3 regions of the Chryseobacterium sp. CFS2 genome follow, and region 2 is predicted to be linked to each of the others. Evidence: riboswitches for the same ligand, from Rfam matches in the RefSeq annotation. Region 2 holds a riboswitch; each other region holds the start of a gene.
What was found. A riboswitch is a leader RNA that binds a small molecule or an ion and turns the genes downstream of it on or off. The one in region 2 is predicted to bind cobalamin.

Region 1 (8,083 bases), on a different contig from region 2:
AAATGTCCTACAATATGTCCGGTGATGAATACCAATATGAAGGCTATTCAGAATCAGATCGATGATCCGAATTTTGGTATTATCTCCATCAGCATTGATCCGGAAAATGATACTCCATCAGCACTGAAAGAACATGCCCAAAGAATAGGAGCCAAGTCTCCAAACTGGCATTTCCTGACCGGAGACCGTACCTATATTGGTGATCTCGCGGATAAATTTAATATCTATGTGGGGGACAAAGAAGATGAAGGAGAAAGCCTGAACCACAGCGGAATGATCGCCCTGGTAGATCAGGATGGAAATATCAGATGCAGATACAATAAAGAAAATATGCCTATTCTGTATTATTCAGGATTGAATTATGAAGATCCGGAAGGTAAAACACCTATGCTGACCGGAAAATACCATCCGGACAGAGAAATTCTGATTGAGGATATTAAGAAATTATTGAAATAAGGGAGATGGGAGCACGAAGCTGGAAGCTGGAAGTTCTTCCAGACGATAAAGCTATAGCGGTTTTTAGATCGCTATAGAAGTAAATAGAAGTTGAAGGATTTATACTTTAATGCCAATTACTTCCAGCCTCCATCTCCCATCTTCCAGCTTAGCAAAAAACATTGTTCAACCATAAACAAAAACATTATGAAGATTTTGAAAATAGCTGCTGTAACTGCAGTTTTCGCGGCCCAGTTTACACTGGCTCAGTTTAAGCAGACTCCTTTACCATACGCTTATAATGCTTTGGAAGGGAATATTGATGCCCAAACGATGGAAATTCATTATTCAAAACATGCGGCAGCGTATGTCGCTAATCTGAATAAAGCAATTACAGGAACTCCACAGGAAAAAGAAACGTTGTTTCAGATTCTTTCCAATGTTTCAAAACTGCCCGCTGCAGTAAGAAATAATGCAGGAGGACATTACAATCACGAACTGTTCTGGACGGTTCTTACTCCTCAGAAGAATACACAGCCTTCTGCAAAATTGGTAAAAGCCATCACTGAAACTTTTGGAAGTATGGATGCTTTTAAAGAAAAAATGGCTAAAGCAGGAGCAGACCGTTTTGGATCAGGATGGGCATGGCTTTCCGTAGATAAAAATGGAAAATTGTTCGTTTCTTCAACCCCTAACCAGGACAATCCTTTGATGGATGTGGTGGAAGAGAAGGGAACTCCTATCTTCGGAATTGATGTCTGGGAACATGCGTACTATTTGAAATATCAGAATAAAAGAGCAGACTATCTTACCGCGATCTGGAACGTTACCAACTGGAAAGAAATCAGCAGAAGATATGACGAAGCTTTAAGCAAGAAATAATCTGATGAAATTATTTTACAGCATACTTTTTACTTTTTACATGGTGCTAAGACCTTTAGTGCCTGTGATAGAGTATGCTGTAAATTATGATTATATCGTTAAAGTTCTCTGTATTAATAAATCCAGGCCAGAGGTTCACTGTAACGGAAAGTGTTACCTGAGTAAAGAATTGGCTAAAACCAATGATTCAGAATCTTCACCTTTTCAGAAACTCAAAAGCTCAGGACCTAAACTCCTTGATACCTATATTCTGCCTGAAACTGCAGAGATCATTACTGCTGAAAAACAACCGTTTTTCAATTTCAACTTCACTTATGAAACAGCCTATTCTTTTCTGTTTCTTACCCATATTTTCAAACCACCGGTTTTTTAAGTTAAACGATCACTATTCAACCACAAAAGTCACAAAAGCACAGATAAATAAAAATGCTTAAGTGTTCTTATTGTGCATAAAAATTACCACTTGATATACCTTAAGTGTAAGAGCTTTGGTGCCTTTTGTGGTAAAAAAAAGAATGTCTTCACATTCAACAATTATCATTCAACTTAAAAAAATCAACAATGAAAATTTATAAATTTTTATCACTATTCTTTATTGCCTTTACTTTATTCTCTTTTGTAGCCTGCGAAAACAGCAGAGATGATGAAAATCCACAGGATACTACGCCCGGAAAACTTCAGATTAAATTTGAAAACGGATTTAATAATGTAGGAGATATTGTCCTGAATCAAACGGTTCAGACTTCTTCTAATGGACAGAAACATAATTTTTCTGCTTTAAAATATGTAATCAGTAACATTTCCCTGATAGACGAGAACGGGAATGAATTTAAATACAATGAAAACAACCCTGATAAAGGTGCTTTCATCGTGGATCAGGCTGATGCGGTAGCCGGAATTATATACCTCAACCTGGAGGGTATTCCGAAAAATAATTATAAAAAAATAAAATTCGGATTAGGAATCAGCCAGAAAGCTTACTTATTGGGACAGGACGGTCAAGCTGAATTCTGGACAAAAGCCAAGCAGAAAGGGATGTCATGGTCATGGGCAGCCGGATATGTTTTTGTAAAACTGGAAGGAAAGTATGGAGCAGATTCTCCATCAAAGGAATTCATGAATCATACAGGAAATATGGGAAATACTACGGAAAATAATACCCCTGATCTTTATCGTGAAATTACTTTGAATCTTCCAACAACAGCCAGAGTAACAGGACAAATTCGCCCTTCTGTTCATATTCTGGCAGATCTGAATCAGTTTTTGAGTGGAGATAAAGCGCTTACCCTTACCGCAACTAATGATATGCTGATGGGTTCAAATCAACATCTGGTAGACGTTACCAATAACCTTACAAAAATGTTTAAAGTAGATCACGTTCATAATGATTAATTTTTTTGTAAAAACAATACTGGTTCTGGGTGTATTTCTGCTGAGTTGTATTTCCTGTTCAGATGAGGTGATACAGCCGCTGGAAAATGATGAAGCATATAATCTGCAGTTTCCTTCTTATTTCCCTGAAATGACTTTTGATAAATCAACGAATCCGGTGACAAAAAACGGTGTAGAATTGGGAAGAAAATTATTCTACGAAGGAAAGCTTTCCCGGAATAATACCATTTCATGCGGTTTCTGCCATATTCAGGAAAACGCTTTTACCCATCATGGGCATACTGTAAGCCATGGGGTAGATGACAGAATTGGAATCCGAAATGCTCCACCCATTCAGAATATGGCCTTTTTGAAAAGATATATGTGGGACGGTGTCATTCATAATCTTAATGAACAGCCCATCAGCCCTATTACAGACATCAATGAAATGGACAGTTCTATACCGGAAGCTATTTCAAAAATAAAAGATGACCAGAAGTATAAAAAACTTTTCAGGGAAGCTTATGGAGATGAAACGATTACAGGAGAAGGAATTCTAAAAGCGCTGTCACAGTTTATGGCTTCACTGATTTCTGCAGATTCAAAATATGACAGATTCAGACAAGGAAAAGAGCAGCTAACTTCAACAGAATCTCAGGGAATGGCTTTGTTCGGTCAGAAATGTGCCTCTTGTCATAGTGGAGAATTATTTACCGATGAAAGTTTCCGCAATACAGGAATGTATTATAACACCGAGTTCAAAGATGCAGGACGCTACAGAGTTACTCTTAATCAGGTAGATTGGATGAAATTCCGTGTTCCGAGTCTGAGAAATGTAGAATATACAGCACCTTATATGCATGACGGAAGATTTTACACCTTAGAGGCGGTACTTAATTTCTATTCTGATCAGGTAGAAGATAATCCCAATCTGGATTCGCAGCTGAAACAGAATGGGCATATAGGTATTGCTATGAACAGTCAGGAAAAACAGTCGATCATTGCATTCCTGAAAACATTATCAGATAAAAGTTTTATATCCAATCCAAAATTTGCAGAATAATTTATAGAAAACATGAAGAAGATTATAGTAATAATAAGTTTAATCCTGTTTGGGCAATATCAGGCAAAAACCATCAGAGATAGCGCATATATAGCTCCGGACAGCTTTAGCAGATTTGATTTTGATGATGATTGTGATGCCTGTGGCTGTGCTGCAGGAAACGGTTCTTCCGGCTTTGAGTCTTTATTGAATCCACAGTTTATCGGAATCAAATACTTTGCCCAGCATTACAAAGCAAAAGAAAACCTATTTGTGAAAGATCTTACACAGGATCAGTATTTCAATACCTTACAGCTTTGGGGAAAGATTCCTTTAACTAAAAAACTGAGTGTATATGCAAGTCTGCCATTCCATTTCCATGAAAAGAAAACCCAACAGGGAGATATCAAAATCAATGGAATCGGGGATCTTAACCTGATGGGAATTTATCAGCTGATGAGTTCTAAAGATAATTTTCACCACTTAAGCGGAGGGTTGGGTGTGAAAATCCCTTTGGGGAAATTCGATGAGAAAGGAGCTTCCGGCGTTAATCCGAGTTTTCAGCTGGGAACCGGAAGCTGGGATTATCAGGCCGCTTTGAATTATAAGTTTCAGAAAAATAAAGTGGCTGTGTTGGTGAATACAGATTATACCATCAAAACGGAGAATAAGAAAAATTACCGATTTGGAAACCAATGGAATTATGCTGCAACAGGTTTTTATCAGGTTGCGGGGAATGAAAAATCTATTTTTTCTGTAAAAACGGGAGTTCAGGGAGAGGTTTATGCTCAGAATAAACAGTTCAATGAAGCCTTGCCTAATACTGCAGGAAGTGCTTTGTATGGGAAATTGGGTTTTGAAGCTTCTTACAAAAGGCTGAGTTTGGGAAGTGAACTCATGCTTCCTATGTATACCCATCTGGCAGGAGGTGATATCGAAGCAAAATCAAGATTCAGTATTTTCCTGAATATTGGAATTTAAATAAAAACCCTTTTGAAAATCATGTTAAAGCTCCTTCGGGAGCTTTAATTGTTTATGAATCATTATTTTAATTGGGGGTTAGGAATAATTTTTTATCTTTGCCGGAATTTGGTGAGCCCTAAAAAGCTCTTAAAAGGGAATCCGGTGAAAATCCGGAACAGACCCGCTGCTGTAAGCTCCACACCAAGGTTTTTGAAGAATATATCCACTGTTTTTTAATGGGAAGGATTTCAAAAATGGAGTAAGTCAGAAGACCTGCCAGAAAATAATCGTTTGACGCTTTCGTGGAATAAAGCTTAGGACATCAATGATTCTGTGCAGTGACAGCTGTGCTTTGTCGTTGCTTTCTTATATCCATTAGCGTCTTCATTATCCTAAATGAGCTAATGGCGGCAAAACAAACTACTTCTGCAATTCATAAAGCTGTTTTCACAATACTGGTGATCACATCTCAACTTTTATATTCTCAAAAAAAGAAAAATGACACTCTGAAGGAGGAATCCATCAAGGCGATTAGTCTTTATAAAAAGAATTTTAAAGAAATTATTCCGGCACAAACCCTGCAAGGTGAGCAGCTGGAAAGACTGAACAGCCATTCAGTTGCTGATGCTTTGCGGTATTTTTCCGGAGTTCAGATCAAAGATTATGGAGGGTTAGGTGGTTTGAAAACCATTAATATCCGCAGTATGGGAAGCCAGCATGTAGGTGTTTTCTATGATGGAATTCAATTGGGAAATGCTCAAAACGGGCTGGTAGATCTCGGGAGATATTCATTAGATGATCTGGAAGAAATATCATTGTATAACGGGCAGAAAAGTGAAATTTTCCAACCTGCAAAAGACTTTGGCTCTTCGGGATCGATCTATCTGCAGCCCAAGACACCCGTATTTAAAGGAACAAGAAAAACCAATCTCGTTATAAGAGCAAAAAGTGCGTCCATTGATCTTTTCAATCCATCATTCCGTTTGGAACAAAAAATATCAGACAGAGTTTCTGCCAGTTTCAGTGGAGAATTCATGCAGAGTGACGGGATTTACAGATTTCGGTATGCCAAGAAATATCCCGATGGCCAGCAGGCTTATGATACCATCGCAAAGAGACAGGATTCAGATATCAGGGCAAAACGTTTTGAAACGTCTATCAATGGCACTTTAAATAACGGAAGCTGGAATATCCGTGGCTACGGTTATATTTCAAACCGTGGGATGCCGGCCCCTATTGTTAACGGCCGTTTTGGTGGAAGAGGAGCGAGACTTTCTGACGAAAATTATTTTGTACAGGCCAATCTGAGAAAAAAACTGTTCCCAAAATTTGAAACACAGCTGAAAGCAAAATTCGCCTACGATTATACTCATTTCATGGATACGGTTCGTTCGCAGTCTATTATTCATACCGATAATACCTATATCCAAAGAGAGCTCTATCTTTCCTCATCCAATATCTATTCTATCACACCCAATTGGGATGTGAGTCTGAGCGGAGATTTTCAATATAATAATCTTGATGCTAATCTTGATAACTTTTCTTATCCTACACGCTATACCACATTGGTGGCATTGGCAACAACCTATCAGTGGAACAGGTTCAAAATTCTGGGAAGCCTTTTAGGAACTTTTACGTTTGAAGAAGTAAGAAAAAACAAAAGACCCGGAGACAGCAGAGAATGGACACCAGCCGTATTTATGAGTTATCAGCCTGAGATCATTCCTGAGCTTACACTTAGAGCTTTCTATAAACGAATTTTCCGACTTCCCACTTTCAATGATTTATATTATACCAATATCGGAAATACCTATCTGAAACCGGAATTTACCAATCAGTATGACGTAGGATTTACTTATCAGAAGAATTATACCAACCATTTCTTTAAAAGCTTTTATGCTAAAGTAGATGGTTACTACAACAAAGTACAGGATAAAATTGTAGCGGCCCCTAATGGAAGTATGTTCCGCTGGCTGATGATGAATCTTGGAATGGTTGAAATCATTGGAGCGGATGTGAATATTCAGACTGAAATGCAATTAGGAAAGGTAAAGCTAAGGCCATTGCTCTCTTACACGTATCAAAGCGCAAGAGATATAAGTGATCCGGAAGATACCTTTTATCGTAATCAGATTCCTTATACCCCATGGCATAGCGGATCATTCAGTTTGATGGCAGATTATAAAGACTGGAGTTTCAATTACAGTGCGATGTATGTAGGAGAAAGATATGATGTGAATCAGGACAATATTCAATACAATTATGTGCAGCCCTGGTACACTCACGATCTGTCTGTTCAGAAAAAATTCAATTGGGCGAATCACCAATTTAAAGTGAGCCTTGAGATGAATAATATTTTCAATCAATACTATGATGTTGTCATCAATTATCCGATGCCTGGAAGAAATTTTAAACTTATTCTAAACTTCACCTTATGAGAAAACTAAACTTTTATTTTTTATTTCTGGTATTAGCTTTTCTTACTTCATGCCGTACAGATGATATTATTGTCCGTCAGGAAGTGGTAGAAGGACTTCCTTCAGAAAATACAGCAATAAAAGGTTTTTACATGCTGAATGAAGGGAATATGGGAAGCAATAAATGTACGCTGGATTTTTTTGATTACACCAAAGGAACCTATTACCGGAATATCTATGCTGAAATCAATCCGAATGTAGTAAAAGAGCTGGGAGATGTAGGAAATGATATCAAAGTCTATGGAAGCAAACTCTATATCGTAGTCAATGTTTCCAATAAAATTGAAGTGCTGGATGCCAAAACCGCTAAACGTATTACTTCCATTCCCCTGCAAAACTGCAGATATCTGGCCTTCAAAGACGGGAAAGCTTATGCCAGTAGTTATGCCGGACCTGTAGCCATTAATCCCAAAGCACCAAAAGGAAAAGTAGTGGAGATTGATACCACTTCTCTTTCTATTCAACGTGAGGTGGTGGTGGGATATCAGCCGGAAGAAATGGAAATTGTAGGCAATAAGTTATTTGTTGCCAATTCCGGAGGATACAAAGCGCCCGATTATGACAATACGGTTTCTGTAATTGACCTGAGCACTTTTACTGAAATCCAAAAACTAAATGTTGCCATCAATCTTCACCACATTAAAAAGGACAATTATGGAGATCTGTATGTAAGCTCAAGAGGAGATTATTATAACGTTCCTTCAAGCCTTTATTTAATTGATGCAGCCACAGGAACTGTTAAAAAAGATTTCCATCTCTCAGTCAGTGAAATGACAATCGTTAATGATAAACTCTATTTCTACGGAAATGAATTCAACTACAATACCCACAGCTATAAAAAAACATTTGGAATCATTGATGTGAAAACAGAAGAGATTATTGCCAACAAAATTTTTGACAAAGAATACGAAAC
Region 2 (8,083 bases):
TCTGAAGCTTCAAGTGAGCTTCTCAGTGCATTCAGGTAATCGCTGAGCTTTATATATGCGTGTTCTTCTATGGTAAAAGAAAAACCTGCGAGTCCTATTGAGAGTGTCTTGTTCATAGCTTTGTTTTTTAATTTTGTTGGGTGATTTGGTTTACTGAGGCTGTCAGCTCATTCCATGTATTTTGAAGTTCATCCAGGAAAAGTTTTCCTTTTTCTGTGATCTGATAATATTTTCTGGGTGGTCCTCCTGTAGATTCTTCCCATCTGTAAGAGAGAAACTCTCCGTTTTTAAGTCTTGTAAGAAGAGGGTAGAGGGTTCCTTCCACTACATCCAGTTTTCCTTTTTTCAGTTCGTCAATAAGATCGGAAACATACATTTCGCGGTTATTGATGAGACTTAGAATACAGAATTCCAGAATTCCTTTTCGCATTTGCGCTTTGGTATTTTCGGTATTCATCTTTGATAAGTTTTGTTAATTAGTTATATAATTTTCGAAGTTCGGAACCTAGCTAGTTGTACCTATTTCGATTTTACATTACAAAGATATGTAAATAAAATGGTATTATGCAATACAAAGTAGTGTAATTTTTAAAATAAATCATTTAAAGTATTGAAAATCAATATAATAATTTTTGTCGTCAATTTTGAGTAAAACGAATTTTACAAGAAAATGTCTGAAAATATTTAAATTTTTAAATAGAATTTTGAAAATTGGAGAGAAAAAATGATCTTTTATCACTTATCACTTATCACTTATCACTTATCATTTATCACTCATTACTCATATCATAGCCCCGATAGCAGTGGTTACCCCGCAGCAGCAAAGGCATCGTAGAGAAGCGAGGAGTATGAACGGATAGCGGGAAACAGCTTCTCAGAAATAAATAAACTTCTATTTCAAAGGATTTAGTTGTTTCAAACTCGGGGAGATAATGACTTCTGAATTTTGAGATCGGCCTTAAGATTCGTATTTTTGTTAGGAAAAAAACACCTAAATCATTTACTATTACCATGAATTTATTCAATAAGTATAAGCATTTACCGACTTTTGTTTTACTAGGACCTGCCTGTTTTGGACAGTATCAGTTTGAAGTTAAAAATGCATCGAAGAGTTATGATGCCATCATCCAGGTGGAGAATTGCTATGATGGACAATGCAGCGGAAAAGGAACTGTAGAATTGTACAATCATAAAAATACAAAGGTACAGACTTTTATATCTGATCATCTTGTGCTGAATCTGAATCAGGGCGAAAAGCTAATACCGGGAAAAATGCTTCCGTTAAAGAATGAACAAAGCCCTGTGATCATTGATGATTTTAATTTTGATGGAACAGAGGATATAGCAGTAAGGAATGGGAATATGGGAAATTACAGTTCTGCCTCTTATGATGTATACGTATTCAACAGTACAAGAATGGCTTTTGTGAAGAGTAAGGAGCTTACGGAGCTTGCTTCCAATTCCTTTGATATTTTCGAGGTTGATGCTAAACGTAAACGCCTTATTACTTTTGGGAAATCAGGATGCTGTGATCTTTTTACGACAGAATATGCTGTAATTCCGAATAAGGGACTTGATAAGGTCTTTGAAAAAGAGGAAGATATGACCGTTGAAGGGCGCGTGAAAGTAACCACTAAAGAAAAGCTTAATAATAAATGGATTACCAAAATAAAGGTATATCCTTCAGATCAATATAACAGAAATAAGAAGTAAGATGAAAATTCAGAAAGAGATAGATTTTATCCTGGCTGTAGATGCGCTTAAAAATGTACAGCGAAGAAATTATAATGCAGACGATTCCCGAAGAGAGAATACGGCGGAACATTCCTGGCAGATTATTATTCTGGCTCAGATCCTTTATCCGTATGCTAAAAACCGTGCGGATATTGATCTATTGAGAGTGATAAGAATGCTTTCCATTCATGATCTGGTGGAGATAGAAGCCGGAGATACTTTTATTTTTGATGAAAAAGCAATGGTAGGTAAGTTTGAAAGAGAGAAAGCATCTGCTCAAAAGATCTTTGGAATTCTGGATGAACCTTTGCGTTCAGAATTCTTTAATCTATGGCTGGAATTTGAAGATGAGAAAACACCTGATGCTATTTTTGCCTGTGGAATCGACAGAATCATGCCGTTTATTTTAAATTCCCATACCACAGGAAAAAGCTGGACGGAAGCCGGAGTTACCGAAAAACAAATCCGGAATATGCTTGAAAATGCCATCAGTAGAGCATCGGATGAAATGGGAGAGGCTTTTGAACTTTTACTGAACAGAAGTCTGGAAACAGAAAAAGTGTTGAAATAACCTTAATGAAAATAAAAAGAATCGGGCGGCCTCTGGCCGCCCGATTCTTTATTTATAGTATCTGGATTGGTTTCTTGAATTCGTCAATCGCTACAAAAGTAAAATCACCTACGATGGCTTTCTCTCTTTCATACGAATACATCTGCTCTGTGTAAATTTCAACGTTCACTTTCATACTGGTTTTCCCCACGTATGAAACTTTCCCGATCAGTTCAACAATCGTTCCGGCAGGAATCGGTTTTTTGAAATCTATTTTGTCGCTGCTTACCGTTACCACTCTTTTTCTGGCAAAACGGGTAGCGGTAATAAAAGCTACTTCGTCCATCAGCTGCATAGCCGTACCACCAAAAAGGGTATCATAATGATTGGTTGTGTTTGGGAAAACCGCTTTAAAAATTCTGGTTTCGGAGGCTTCAATTCTTTCTTCTGTAGTCATATTTCATTATTAATTAAAGCGAAATGAAATAATATCAAACAACAGAATAATAACAGGAAATTCGGAAATTCCTGAAACAATTCATCAGATCAATACAACTTCAAATCGCGAAAGTTACTTGTTTAAGAAAAAGGCAGGTCTCCTGACTTGTAACATCTTTTATCTCCTTCCCATGCCTCGCACAGTGGATCTTTGATAAAGATTTCAGTTACTTACAGTTGCGCGACAGTCCGTGATTTTCACACGGTTCCCTTTTAATCTGCAGTGATGCAGAACCAATTTCTATGATGAATAAGCGTAAAACTTTTTCGGGTGCAAAAATAATGAATTTATTCCGGATTATGATAAATAATCTGGCTGATTACTCTTCCTTTTTTGATTGTCCAAAGAGTTGTATATCTGTTTTCTCCTGAACCATTGATCATATAAAGGAAAATATTATCGTTGTCAAGGGAAGTTACTCCAATGTTCTCAAAATCCATGGTAGGCTGGAACATATTTTTGATGGCTTCTCTTACAAAAACAGAACCTCTTCCGGGCTGTTGTACTCTGATGGATTTGATTTCAGTCATTCCTTCAGGAAGATCATTTCCTATTCCCCATGGTTTTACTTTATCAATGGTAAGAATTTTTCCTTCAGCATCTTTTTCCTTTTTACGGTATCCTGCATTGGAAGGATAGACATCAATCACTACTTTGCTTCTTTGGGCGGTAGGGATTTTAGGATCGGAATTGTCTGTGAAAATAATTGATCTTCCGTTTTTAGATTTAGAAGGAGTATAGGCGGGAAGCTGATCTACATAGGCAATACGTCCTTTATTTACCATTCCTTCTTTATCAAGAGTTTCATAACGTACAAAAGGCTTGTCATCATCCTGTTTCTCCGGATATTTGATCCAGATCCACTCTGTTTCTCCCGGAGCCGGTTTTACATAAACAAAAACATCTCCTTTACGCATACGGATCTTGTCTACAATTTTTCGGTAGTCGTCTTTATGTACACGTACGTTGGCATATCCTTCTTCAGCTTTTACAACTCCAAAAGGAACTTTTGTCTGCCCTTTTACAAAAGCTATAGATAAAATACTGAATGCGGATAAATAGAATGCTTTATTTATAAAAGTCATCATGAAATTTTTTTTGATCCCCAAATATATAAATTAAATACTTTTCGGGAGATAATTATACCGCTGCAGTTCTTTAAAATCTTGTATTTGTTTTAGATGGCCGTCAGAAAGCAGATATATATGGTCTGAAATATCCAGAACATCCTGGTAATTGTGATCAGAAATAATAAAACCTTTATACTTTGACTGCTGAAGAATGATTTTCTTTAATTCTTCACAAACTTTTGGAGAAAGGCTGTGGAATGGTTCGTCCAGTAAAACAAAATCTGTTTCAGAGTAAATGATCATCAGGGTTTCAATAGTTCTCTGTTCGCCTTTAGAAAGATTTTTAATTTTTTCATGAAGAAAGGGCTGTATGAGTTCCAAGGCAAACAGCAAATTGGTGTTTTCTTTATTACAGAAGAAAGGAATCAGCTTTTTAACGGTTTCATATTTAGGTAAGAAAAGGTCCTGGGGTAAATATGAGATTTTGTTTTTTCTGTCTGATATACTTTTCAAAATCTTGTTGCCACATTTTATAAACTGGGTATCACCGCTGATAACCCCGAAAATAATTTTTAATAAAGTTGATTTTCCACTTCCATTTCTGCCCAGCAGCCCTGTAATCTGTCCGGTTTCGCATCCTATATAAACATCCTGCAAAATTTTCCTTTCATTGAAGGACTTTGTCAGACTATCAACATGCAGTTTGCTCATAAAAACAATGTTATAATTTTTACAATAATCCCCGATAATATCGTTCCTGCCCAAAGAGAAATCCTTGAAAACCCTACATTGGCATAAAAGTAATATTCGTTTTTAAACCTTAATTCATAAATGAAATAGTGAAGAACGGGAAGGATTAAAAGGAAATTCAGTCCAAAATTTTTAATACTGAATGATGATAAAAAAGAAATCAATAAAGAAAATCCCAAAGTTGGAAACATTATTTTTTTATAAAAAATCCAGAGAATAGAAAAACTTTTGATCATGGTAAAAATAAAAATGGAATATCTATAAAGTATATTTTTTACAAGATTAATTTCAAAAGTATTAAAAAAAGCATAATAATATAGGGTTGTTTGGGAGATATTCCAAAAAATCTCTTATTTTTCAAGGGAATTTTAAAACTAATAAACATGACAAAAAAACTACTGTATGTATTCTCTTTTATTTTGGGAGTTTCCAGCTTTCAGGCAAACAACAAAGTAGAAGAAGAATCCCAACCCTTATTTTACTGTGATACCAATGCTCCTACTGGCGTGCAGGTGTCTACAACTCTTACCTCAGGAACTGTTACCTGGACTGCTGATCCCAATACTCCGAATAATTTTATCAGATATAGAATACCTGGATCCACTATCTGGATGGTGGCTACCCCTGTAGCTGGGCAAAATTCTTATACTATTACTAATCTGCAGCCTTGTACAACTTATGAAGTGCAGGTGGTAAAATTGTGTACCGTACAGGGAACATGGTCTAATCCTGTATTTTTTACAACAACGCTTAATTATTGTGCAAGTGCATCTACAGATACCAGCCTGATGCATATTTCCAATGTGACCGTAAATTCTGCAGGAATTACCACTCCAATGGTCAGCAATTCCGGGCCTTCCAATTATACAGATTACAGAAGTGATGTAAGCCGTAAGGTCAAGTTTTTTATAGGAAGTACAGGAAATACACTTTCAGTGACCAATACGTGGACGGGAACTCCGGGGACAACCACTGTAACGGCATGGATTGATCTTAATGCCAACGGAATTTTTGAATCCAGCGAAAGAGTTATGGTGGCGAATAATATCACTCAGACTGCTCCGGCAGTGTCTGTTTTTACAATTCCAAGTTTGGCAGCAGTGACATTGTGTGGTGTAACCATGAGGATTGTTTCCAGTCAAACAATGCCAGCAGATGGCTGTAGTACATTTACCTATGGAGAAGTTGAAGATTATGGAGTAGAATTACTCAATCTCACCCTTGGAGTTGAAGAATCAGGGAAATCTGCAAAACCTGAAATTTATCCTAACCCTGCATCCGATGTTTTAAATATCTCAGGAATTTCAGACGTAACGGATTATGAAATTTATAATGCTGTGGGACAGAAAACGGGAGAAGGAAAAGTTTCTGACCATAAAGTAAACCTTAGTAATTTGTCCAAAGGAATTTATTTTATCCAGCTGAAAGATAAAGACAATACAATCCGATTAAAATTCATTAAGAAATAAAGATCAAAAAAGAGAGCACCAGAAGGTGCTCTCTCTTACTATTTGCATTACATTAATTTCAGATGAATTAAATTCTCTCAAGTTCATCCGCATTAATTGTTGTTTTGAAAGTTCCGTAATTGACAATCACTTTATTGCGTGAAATTTTTTCAATGGTTCCTACACTGGTGCTTCCCGTAATACGAACACGCTGCCCAATTTTCATCCACACTGCCCGGTCGGTTTTACGCTGTTCCTCCAGTCTTTCATTGGTTTCTGCAATTTTTTCAATAACGTCTTCTTTTTTCAGCTGTTGGGTAATTTTTCTCTTAACCACCTGCAGACGTTTTGATTCATCTTTGTCATTCCCCAGTTTTCTGAATTTCTCCTGTTCAAGAAGCTTCACAAAATCTTTTACAACATCTTTTCTGGATTTTCCCTTAGTATAGCTGTCAATGAATGTTTCAATCTTATTCCCGAACTGAAGCTTACGGTGTTCCTCTTCATACAGCTTCTGGAAATTGAAAAGCTTCTGCTGAAGCTGATCATTCAGTTTCTGAAGGTTGTCACGTTTATCTTCTACAGATTCTTTTCTTTCTGCAAGATCAGATTTCAGTTTTTCAACCTCAAACTTTTCCTGCTGCAGTTTTACAATCGTTTTATCAAGATTGACAATATCATGCTCTACCTTTTTCTTGGCAGAATGGATAATGAATCTTGGAATCTTATTCTTTTCTGCAACTTCAAACGTAAATGAACTTCCTGCCTGTCCTACTTCCAGTTTATACATCGGTTCCAATGTTTCTTCATTGAAGAGCATGGCTGCATTCTGGGCATTGGGAAGCTGTTCTATTACCAGTTTAATATTGGTATAGTGAGTTGTAATAATGGCAAAACTCTTTTTGTCATAGAAAAACTCCATGAAACTTTCTGCCAGCGCACCTCCAAGCTCAGGATCAGAACCCGTACCGAATTCATCAATCAATAAAAGAGTATTGGCATCAGCCTCACGGATGATTCCGGACATTTTCTTCAATCTTGATGAGTAGGTTGATAAATGGTTTTCAATGGACTGGTTGTCTCCAATATCCGTCATGATTTTCTCAAAGAAAAACATTTCAGACTTCGGGTGAACCGGAACAAGGATACCACTCTGAATCATTAGCTGTAATAGTCCTACCGTTTTCAGAGTAATTGATTTTCCTCCGGCATTCGGACCCGAAATACAGATAATCCTGTTGTGGTCTGTTAAGGTAAGGCTCTGGGGATGAATTATTTTGTTCTCTACTTTATTTCTAAGCCATAACAGAGGATGATAAGCCTCTCTTAATCTCAGCGTTTTATGATGGTTGATTTTCGGAAGAACTCCGTTGATCAATTCACCAAACTTTGCTTTGGCTCTTATAAGGTCAAGGTCAAAAATATAAATCTGATATCTCCACAGCTGAGGTTGAAATTCTGCCAGTTCTGCAGTCAGTTTACGGAGAACTTTGTCAATTTCTTTTTTCTCTTCCTCTTCATTTTCACGGAGTTTGAAATAGTGCTTCACAACACTATCCGGCTGAATGTAAGTAATGGAACCTGTCTTGGAAATTCCTAACGTTCTTCCGGCAACCCTTTTTTTGAATCCTGATTTTACTGCCAGAACCCTTTGGTCATCAATAATTGTTTCCCGAATATCATCCAAAAAGTCACTCTGTCCATACGTTGTAAGAGCACGGTTGAAATTTTCCTGAATCGCTTTTTTAGCAAGCTGAATTTCAGTTCTTATGCCTTTCAAAGCTGGAGAAGCTTCATTTTTTACCTCACCAAAACGGTTAAAAACCTTATCTACCTTCTCAATGATCTCTTTTCTGAATTCCAGTACAGAAACTTCTTCTAATAAAGTAGGAAAGGTTTCCGGCATGGTAGGGAAAAATTTTTGCAGTTTTCCGATCTGTTCCGTGATGGTTTTTATTTTGATGAAAGCAGCATTTTCAAGACGGTAATTCTCAATCAACATCAATTTCAGCTCACTTTCGATATCTTCATA
Region 3 (8,083 bases), on a different contig from region 2:
TGCCTTCATGACAATTGATTTGAACTGGGGAGAATTGATCCCCGAACTCTCAAAAAACAGAAAAGTAATCGCTCTTGAATTACAGGGCCACGGACACACTCCGTTTTCAGAGAGGAAATTATCCCATGCTACTTTGGCCAGTGATGTTACAAAGGTAATGGACTATCTGAAAATAGATAAAGCCGATGTGGCCGGATATAGTTTTGGAGGAGAAGTAGCTTATCAGTTGGCGATACAAAGCCCGGAAAGACTGAACAAGCTGGTTATCATTTCATCAACCTATAAAACCAGCGGCTGGCTGCCTGAAGTAAATAAAGCACTTGAAGGAATGAAACCTGACCTTTTTACGAACAGCCCTCTGCATACAGCTTACAATGCCGTAGCTCCTGATAAAACAAAATGGACCAAATTTCTGGAACAGATGATGGCTTCTGCCGGACAGCCTTTCGACCTTGGTGACGGTAATATTTCTAAAATTCCGGTACCTGTTTTAATCATAGCCGGTGATAATGACGGATTGGATAAAACAGAACTTTCAAAAACGTATAAATTATTGGGAGGTGATGTTTTTGCAGATATGGGACCCATGCCAAAATCTCAATTGGCTGTTGCTCCGGGACAAACCCATGTGAGTCTGATGATGCAGACGACATTGATTCTGAATTATCTGAACGGTTTTTTAAAATAGCTTGATGATGAAGACCCAATTTGAAGCAGGAATTAATATCGCCATAAAAATTCCAAAAAATAAATATGAAAAGACGGTTTCTTTTTACAGGGATATTTTAAAACTTGATGTGGAGGAAAAGGCCATTAATAATCCAACCGTTTCCAGAACCCATGAAGTGAAATTCGGGAATAATATCATCTGGTTAGACTGTGTCGACAACTATACCCATTCTGAAACCTGGTTACAGCTTACAGTTCCCGATGTAGAAGCAGCAACCCAATATTTGCAATCAAACGGAGTGGAAACCTGTGATGAAATTGAAGAACTTCCTGAAGATATGCACTGGATTACAGATCCGGCGGGTACAGTATTTAATTTGCAGCAAAAGAAATAAACTAAGGTATTTTTAATATCTTTAGCCATCAAATTATTAAAATATTCCCATGCAGACGAAACCATTCACTTTTATTGTAACACTCTTTTTTCTGGTAGTAAGTGTAAGTGTATTTTCTCAGAAAACGGCTACCTTAAATTCTTTATTGGACAAGAATTCAGAATTTATATTTCCGCAGACTCCCGATAAAATATCAAAAGCACTGAACATAAAAACTGTTTTTTATGAAGATGCCAATGAAGAAAAATATGCAAAATGGCCAATGAAGACAGGATTAGAACTCTATTGCAGTCTGGGTAAAGATCATGCGGTTAATGAAATGTTTTTTACCACTTCAGACAACAAACCTGTAGTCGTTGAAGGACTGCCTTTCGGTCTTATCCTGAATAAAAGTACATTGCAGGATAGTAAAACAAAGTTCGGTAAATACAATGCCAAGACGCAAAAGCTGGGAGCAGACAGTGAATTTCCTGGAGGATCAAAATTGGTTTTTAAAAAAGGAAAACACTATGCAACATTGCTGTTTGACAATAAAAATCTTCTCAAATCATTAGGCCTTACAACTGCGCTTATTGATCCGGCAGCGAATTAATGAATAGAAAATCATAATCATAGTAAATCCGTTATTCTTTGACGGATTTTTTTATTTACCGGAAGGAGAGTGGTTGATAAAATATACTCAACGGGAAAAATCCTTCATTTATTTCTTTATTTCCTTAGTTCATTGTTTTCTGATTGAATGGTAAACAGGGTTGCCATAGCTTTGACCTATCAAAAACAAAACAAGTAACAAATAACATTATGAACAGGGAATTAATTTTTTTAAGAACATTTGCCTTTACAGCAGTCATTGGAATTGTATTTTTAACAGCTTCCGCCTTTAAAACAAACGGAAATCAGAAATTTACTGAAATAGATGTGGAAAGAATCAATATTGTAGAAAAAGACGGTACGGTAAAAATGATCATTACCAATGTGGATAAATTTCCCACAGGGGAAGATAAAATAAATGGCAATCCTACCAATAAAACAAGAAAAAAACGTTCAGGTATGCTCTTCTTCAATGAAGACGGAATTGAATGTGGAGGCTTTATTTATGACGGACAGAAAAATCAGAACGGCCACAGTTCGGGATTGTCTCTTACCTATGATCAATATGATGGTGATCAGGTCATGCAGATTTTAACCCAGGATTATAAGAAAGGAGATAAGAGAGTGGTGTCAAGCGGACTTTATTTTAATGATCGTCCATCAAAAGAATCACAACTCAGAACGGGACAAATCATGGCAGAATTGAATCAGATAAAAGATCCGGAAGCCGCTCAGAAAAAATACAAAGAATATGAACAGCAGGGACTGATTGGAGGCGCACCAAGAATGATGCTTGGAAAAACCAAAGATGAACATAACGGACTGTTCTTATTTGACAGTAAGGGGAAGCCAAGAGCCAGATTCTGTGTTGATAAAAATAATGAAGCAAAACTAGACTTTTTAGATGATAACGGAAATGTTACCTCATCATTTCCCGAAAAGAAAAAATAATAATACAAAAAACAGCCCTGTAAAAATATAGGGCTATTTTTGCAAAAATAACCTCTTATAAAACTGATGAAAACCATTTTGAAACAGATGCATCAAAACAGATACTTCCTTCTGTTCATTCTGTTGTTTGCCTATGTACAGTCTATTCACACCCGTATAGGAATAAGACGAACACTGGACTGGTATATTTTCACTCCTGAAGCGGCAGTTGTTACCCTTATTAGTGCCTGTATCCTGTTTTTTGTCATTGATTTTTTCATTAAAAACTGGCAAAAGTCATCAACGTTTAGTGTAGCAGAAATGCTGAAAATATTCAGTTTTTCCCTATTAACCTACCTTTTGGTGATGAAAATAATTGGTTTTTTGATTGCTGTTGCTTTTGGAAAAGTGGAGAAAAATTTCAATCAGGAAGTTGTTATTCTTTCTACCTTTTCAGATTTGATAGGAGGGTTTATTTATGGAAGTTTTTTCCTCGCATACCGTTACTACAAAAAGAATACGGAATATCAGAAACAATTGGCTCTTTATGATCATGCCCTGTCTGAAAGTAAAATTAATCAACTGAAAACACAGCTTAATCCTCATTTTTTATTCAATAATCTCAACATTCTGGATCAGTTAATAGAAGAAGACAAATACAAAGCATCGGATTTCCTCAATGAATTTGCAGAGATATACCGTTATGTTTTAGAGGTTTCTGATAAAAAGACCGTGTTTGTAGAAGAAGAACTGGCATTTGCAGAGAAATATTTTAATCTGATACAGTATAAATATGGAAGTGCTTATTCATTAAAAATAAATCATATCAGATCATCAGGGAGGATCATTCCGCTTTCCCTGCAATTGCTGCTTGAAAACGCCGTTCAGCATAATCTGGGAACAGCTGTAAATCCTGTTTTGATCACCGTAGAAATAGATAAAGAAATCACCGTTTCCAATACCAGAATACCCAAGCGAAACAGTAAAAAGACTTCAGGAAGAGCACTCAGTAATCTTAAGGAGCAATATACGCTGTTAACGGATCGGCAGGTAGAAATTATAAAAACAGAAACAGAATTTTCAGTAGTCATTCCCATAATTCCAGCATAAAATATGATAAAAGTTGTAATCATCGAAGACGAAATTCCGGCAAGAAACAAATTAAAACGTTTCATCAGCGAGCTGGAAAGACCCGTGGAAATTGTTTCGGAAATAAGTACTGTAGAAGAAGCCATTGCTTTTCTTAAAAACTCAACGGTTGACCTGATTTTTTCTGATATTGAATTATTAGATGGAAATGCCTTTGAAATCTATGATCAGGTGAATATTTCATGTCCGGTTATCTTCACTACCGCGTATGACAGTTTCTGGATGAATGCTTTTGAAAGCAACGGGATTGAATATCTTTTAAAACCATTTTCGCAGAGCCGTTTTCAAAAGGCTTGGGATAAATTTATTCTATTGGGAAATACAGCATCAGAGCCGGAGGATGTTTGGGTAAAACTTCAGCAAATACTAAATAACAGCCCTGTGGAGAAAAGCTATAAGAAACGATTTTCGGTCAGCTCACATCAGGGAATCTATTTTATCAATACGGAAGACATTACTTTCTTTGAAGCGGAAGAAGGGATTGTCTTTGCTTTTGATACAACAGGAAAAAAACACCTGTTGAATGAATCTACTCTGAAAGAAATTGAAACCCAGCTCAATGCTTCAGATTTTTTCAGGATCAACCGCAGTGCACTCGTCCAGAAAAAGCATATTGAAAGAATAGAACGTTACAATAAGAATACACTTTCCGCCCAGATAAAAGGTCAGAAAGATCATCTTATTACAAGCCAGAGCAATACATCTGCTTTCAGAAAATGGATTGAAGAATAAAACCGGTTTCCTGTTCAATTAAATGGTAAGTCCATGGTTGTTTTTCACTTCAGCCATGACAAATGTACTGTGGGTACTCCCGATGGAATCTACAGATCCCAGTTTATTAAATACGAAATCCTGGTAATGTTTCATATCTCTTACCTGAACTTTCAGAAGGAAATCAAAATCTCCGGAAATATTGTAGCATTCGGCAACTTCTTCAATCTCCAGAATTTCTTTTACAAAGTCATAGCCTACAGATCTGTCGTGAATTTTAAGCTTGATTTGGCAGAAAACGGTAAATCCACGGTTGAGTTTTTCAGCATCCAGAACGGCTGCATATCTTTTAACAAACCCTTCCTGTTCCAGCCTTTTTACTCTTTCAAAAACCGGTGAAGTAGAAAGGTTCACTTCTTTAGCAAGTTCTTTAACGGTCAGTTTGGCATTTTTCTGGAGCAGCCTGAGCAGCTGTAAATCCTTGTCATCGAGTTGTTCCACAGAATATTATTCTTTTAAATGATTAAAACAATCAAATATATAGAATTATATGCTTTTATTTTTATTTTTAAAAGTTTATTTTGCTTAATTTTTACTTATTTATTGTGCTTTTATTCTGTATTGCTAATTTTACACAAAATTAAAAACTTTTACTGGAAGCAATTGTTAAAGGTAAAAGTACAGTTCTTTATAGATACTTCATCAAACAGGAAAGGTTTTACTTAAGGTAGATTAATAGGGAATCGTGTGCAAATCACGAGCTGTCGCGCAACTGTAAGTAACACACCAAAAGTTTCTGTCTTTGTATATCCACTGCCAAAAGCGGGAAGGATGACGGAAACTGTTACAAGTCAGGAGACCTGCCTTTACTGAATTGACAATGCTTTCGCGGGCTGAAGCTTTTGGGTCATACAGATGATAGATCAGATTCATGTATTTTTCTTTCTGAAGGAAATGCACTGTCTGCTATGTCATTACTTTCCTGAAACTTTTTCCGCTAAAACATAACGAAGCATTTTAAAGCACTTTCCTATTAAGTTTAATTAAAAAGTTTAAAAAAATGCAAACTCACATTCTGGGCTATCCGCGTATTGGTAGCAAAAGAGAACTCAAAAAAGCCTGCGAACAATATTGGTCAGGTAAAATTCTTTTGGAAGAACTTCTGAATACAGGGAGAACTCTCTGTAATCAAAACTGGAATATTCAGAAAGAAGCCGGCATAGATCTTATCCCGTGCAACGATTTTTCCTATTATGATCAGGTATTGGATATGAGCCTTGTAGTAGGAGCAATTCCTTCACGTTACCATGAGGTGGTGCTTAAAAAGAACAACTCTGAGCTGGATCTTTATTTCGCGATGGCAAGAGGATACCAGAAAGAAGGGTTGGACATTACAGCAATGGAAATGACCAAGTGGTTTGATACCAACTATCACTACATTGTCCCGGAATTTTATAAAAACCAGCAATTTAAATTAAGCTCAGATAAAATTTTCAATGAATTTTCCGGAGCGAAACAGGCGGGTATCAATGCAAAACCTGTAATTATAGGGCTTGTTACTTATCTGTTATTAGGAAAAGAAAAAGAAGAAGGATTTGATAAACTGGATCTGGCTGGAAATCTTCTTTCTGTATATACGGAAATTTTAACCAAACTTCAGGAGCAGGGTGCTGAATGGATTCAGTTTGATGAACCTTTTCTGGCTCTGGATTTAACTGAGAAAGCAAAAGAAACCTATCTTTCTGTGTATTCAGAAATAAGAAACCGTTTCCCGAAACTGAAATTCATTGTTGCCACTTATTTCGACGGATTAAAAGATAATGCATCGCTTGCTGTTTCACTTCCGGTGAATAGTTTGCATATCGATTTGGTTAGAAATCCGGAACAATTGGATGATATTCTGAATCGTATTCCGGAAAACCTAAGTCTTTCGTTAGGAGTAATTGATGGCAGAAATATCTGGAAAAATGATTTTGAAAAGTCATTGTCTTTCATCAGAAAAGCTGTTGACAAATTAGGCTCTGAAAGGATTTTGATTGCACCGTCATGTTCATTGCTTCATTCTCCTTGCGATCTTGATTTTGAAACGAACCTTAACCCTGAGATTAAAAACTGGCTTGCTTTTGCTAAACAGAAAGTAGAAGAAGTGGTGACGCTTAAAGAACTGGTATCAGGAACGGAAAAAGAACACATTCTTGAGGTATTTGAAGAAAATAAAAAAGCCATTGAAAGCAGAAGAACCTCTTCTCTTATCCACAATGATCAGGTAAAACAAAGATCAAATGCGGTCACTGAAAAGGACGCACAAAGAATAAATGCCTTCAAAACCCGTAAAGAAGAACAGCAGCAAGTCCTGCAGCTTCCTTTGTTTCCCACTACAACAATCGGGTCATTCCCGCAGACAACAGAGGTAAGAAGCTGGAGAGCTAAATTCAAAAAAGGAGAACTTACCGCGGAGCAATACGATATTTTATTAAAAGAAGAAACTCAGAGAACCATTCGCTGGCAGGAAGACATCGGCATTGATGTATTGGTGCATGGAGAATTTGAGCGTAATGATATGGTGGAATATTTTGGAGAACAGCTGGAAGGATTTGTGTTCACCAAAAACGGATGGGTACAGAGCTACGGAAGCCGTTGTGTAAAACCTCCTGTGATCTTTGGTGATGTTTCCCGCCCGACTCCTATGACGGTGTATTGGTCTCAGTATGCCCAATCTCAAACGGAAAAATGGGTAAAAGGAATGTTGACGGGTCCTGTGACGATTTTACAGTGGTCTTTTGTACGTGATGATCAGCCTCGTTCAGAAACGTGCAAGCAGATTGCGCTGGCAATCCGTGATGAAGTAGTGGATCTGGAAAAAGCCGGAATCAGAATTATTCAGATTGATGAACCTGCTATCAGAGAAGGGCTTCCTTTAAGAAAAGCAGACTGGCAGAATTATCTGAAATGGGCGGTTGAAGCTTTCAGAATTTCAGCAAGTGGAGTGGAAGATGCTACACAAATTCATACCCATATGTGTTATTCAGAATTCAATGATATTATTGAAAATATTGCGGATATGGATGCAGACGTGATTACTATAGAATGCTCCCGTTCTCAGATGGAACTGCTGAATGCCTTTGCAGATTTTAAATATCCGAATGAAATTGGTCCCGGAGTATATGATATCCACTCACCAAGGGTTCCGTCAAAAGAAGAAATGATTGAACTGTTGAGAAAAGCACAAAACGTAATTCCTGCCAACCAGCTTTGGGTAAACCCGGACTGCGGACTGAAAACAAGACACTGGGAAGAAACAGAAAAAGCTTTAATAGCAATGGTAGCTGCCGCTAAAGAAGCCTCAGTAGAATATGCACTTTAAAAAACTTTAAAATAATTAGATTCAATAATTCAGGTCGTGTCATGATTTTATGGCACGATCTGTTTCTTTTTAAAGGGTTAAAATGGGAGTGAGAGATACGAATCCATTCATTTTTATATTCTATTTTTGCATCCGGTTATATTTTAAAAGAGATCTAAGTTATTTGGCCTGTAATGTACTGGGTGGATAGCCAAACTGTTTTTTAAATGCAAAAGAGAAATGGGATAAATTTTCAAACCCCAGATCCAGATAGATGTCAGAAACTGATCTGCCT

Region 1: it holds a riboswitch for cobalamin, as region 2 does, so the genes downstream of both, ODR02_RS04065 (TonB-dependent receptor plug domain-containing protein) here and ODR02_RS11895 (acyl-CoA thioesterase) in region 2, are expected to answer to the same signal.
Region 3: it holds a riboswitch for cobalamin, as region 2 does, so the genes downstream of both, metE (5-methyltetrahydropteroyltriglutamate--homocysteine S-methyltransferase) here and ODR02_RS11895 (acyl-CoA thioesterase) in region 2, are expected to answer to the same signal.

Annotation. Positions count from the first base shown of each region.
Region 1 covers NZ_JAZHQU010000002.1:132,990-141,072, reverse strand. The annotation lists gene ODR02_RS04095 (SCO family protein) at 1-456, shown strand, start outside; gene ODR02_RS04090 (superoxide dismutase) at 643-1,317, shown strand; gene ODR02_RS04085 (hypothetical protein) at 1,322-1,690, shown strand; gene ODR02_RS04080 (MbnP family protein) at 1,879-2,709, shown strand; gene ODR02_RS04075 (cytochrome-c peroxidase) at 2,702-3,751, shown strand; gene ODR02_RS04070 (transporter) at 3,764-4,711, shown strand; cobalamin riboswitch at 4,804-4,988, shown strand; gene ODR02_RS04065 (TonB-dependent receptor plug domain-containing protein) at 5,098-7,131, shown strand; gene ODR02_RS04060 (YncE family protein) at 7,128-8,083, shown strand, end outside.
Region 2 covers NZ_JAZHQU010000004.1:437,256-445,338, reverse strand. The annotation lists gene ODR02_RS11915 (PspC domain-containing protein) at 1-116, opposite strand, end outside; gene ODR02_RS11910 (PadR family transcriptional regulator) at 128-457, opposite strand; gene ODR02_RS11905 (XAC2610-related protein) at 1,012-1,713, shown strand; gene ODR02_RS11900 (HD domain-containing protein) at 1,715-2,305, shown strand; gene ODR02_RS11895 (acyl-CoA thioesterase) at 2,358-2,741, opposite strand; cobalamin riboswitch at 2,857-3,036, opposite strand; gene ODR02_RS11890 (hypothetical protein) at 3,071-3,871, opposite strand; gene ODR02_RS11885 (ATP-binding cassette domain-containing protein) at 3,902-4,564, opposite strand; gene ODR02_RS11880 (GEVED domain-containing protein) at 4,987-6,072, shown strand; gene ODR02_RS11875 (endonuclease MutS2) at 6,140-8,083, opposite strand, start outside.
Region 3 covers NZ_JAZHQU010000001.1:55,694-63,776, reverse strand. The annotation lists gene ODR02_RS00310 (alpha/beta fold hydrolase) at 1-688, shown strand, start outside; gene ODR02_RS00305 (VOC family protein) at 693-1,064, shown strand; gene ODR02_RS00300 (hypothetical protein) at 1,114-1,656, shown strand; gene ODR02_RS00295 (hypothetical protein) at 1,866-2,606, shown strand; gene ODR02_RS00290 (sensor histidine kinase) at 2,673-3,695, shown strand; gene ODR02_RS00285 (LytR/AlgR family response regulator transcription factor) at 3,699-4,466, shown strand; gene ODR02_RS00280 (Lrp/AsnC family transcriptional regulator) at 4,485-4,946, opposite strand; cobalamin riboswitch at 5,142-5,327, shown strand; gene metE (5-methyltetrahydropteroyltriglutamate--homocysteine S-methyltransferase) at 5,506-7,809, shown strand; gene ODR02_RS00270 (helix-turn-helix domain-containing protein) at 7,969-8,083, opposite strand, start outside.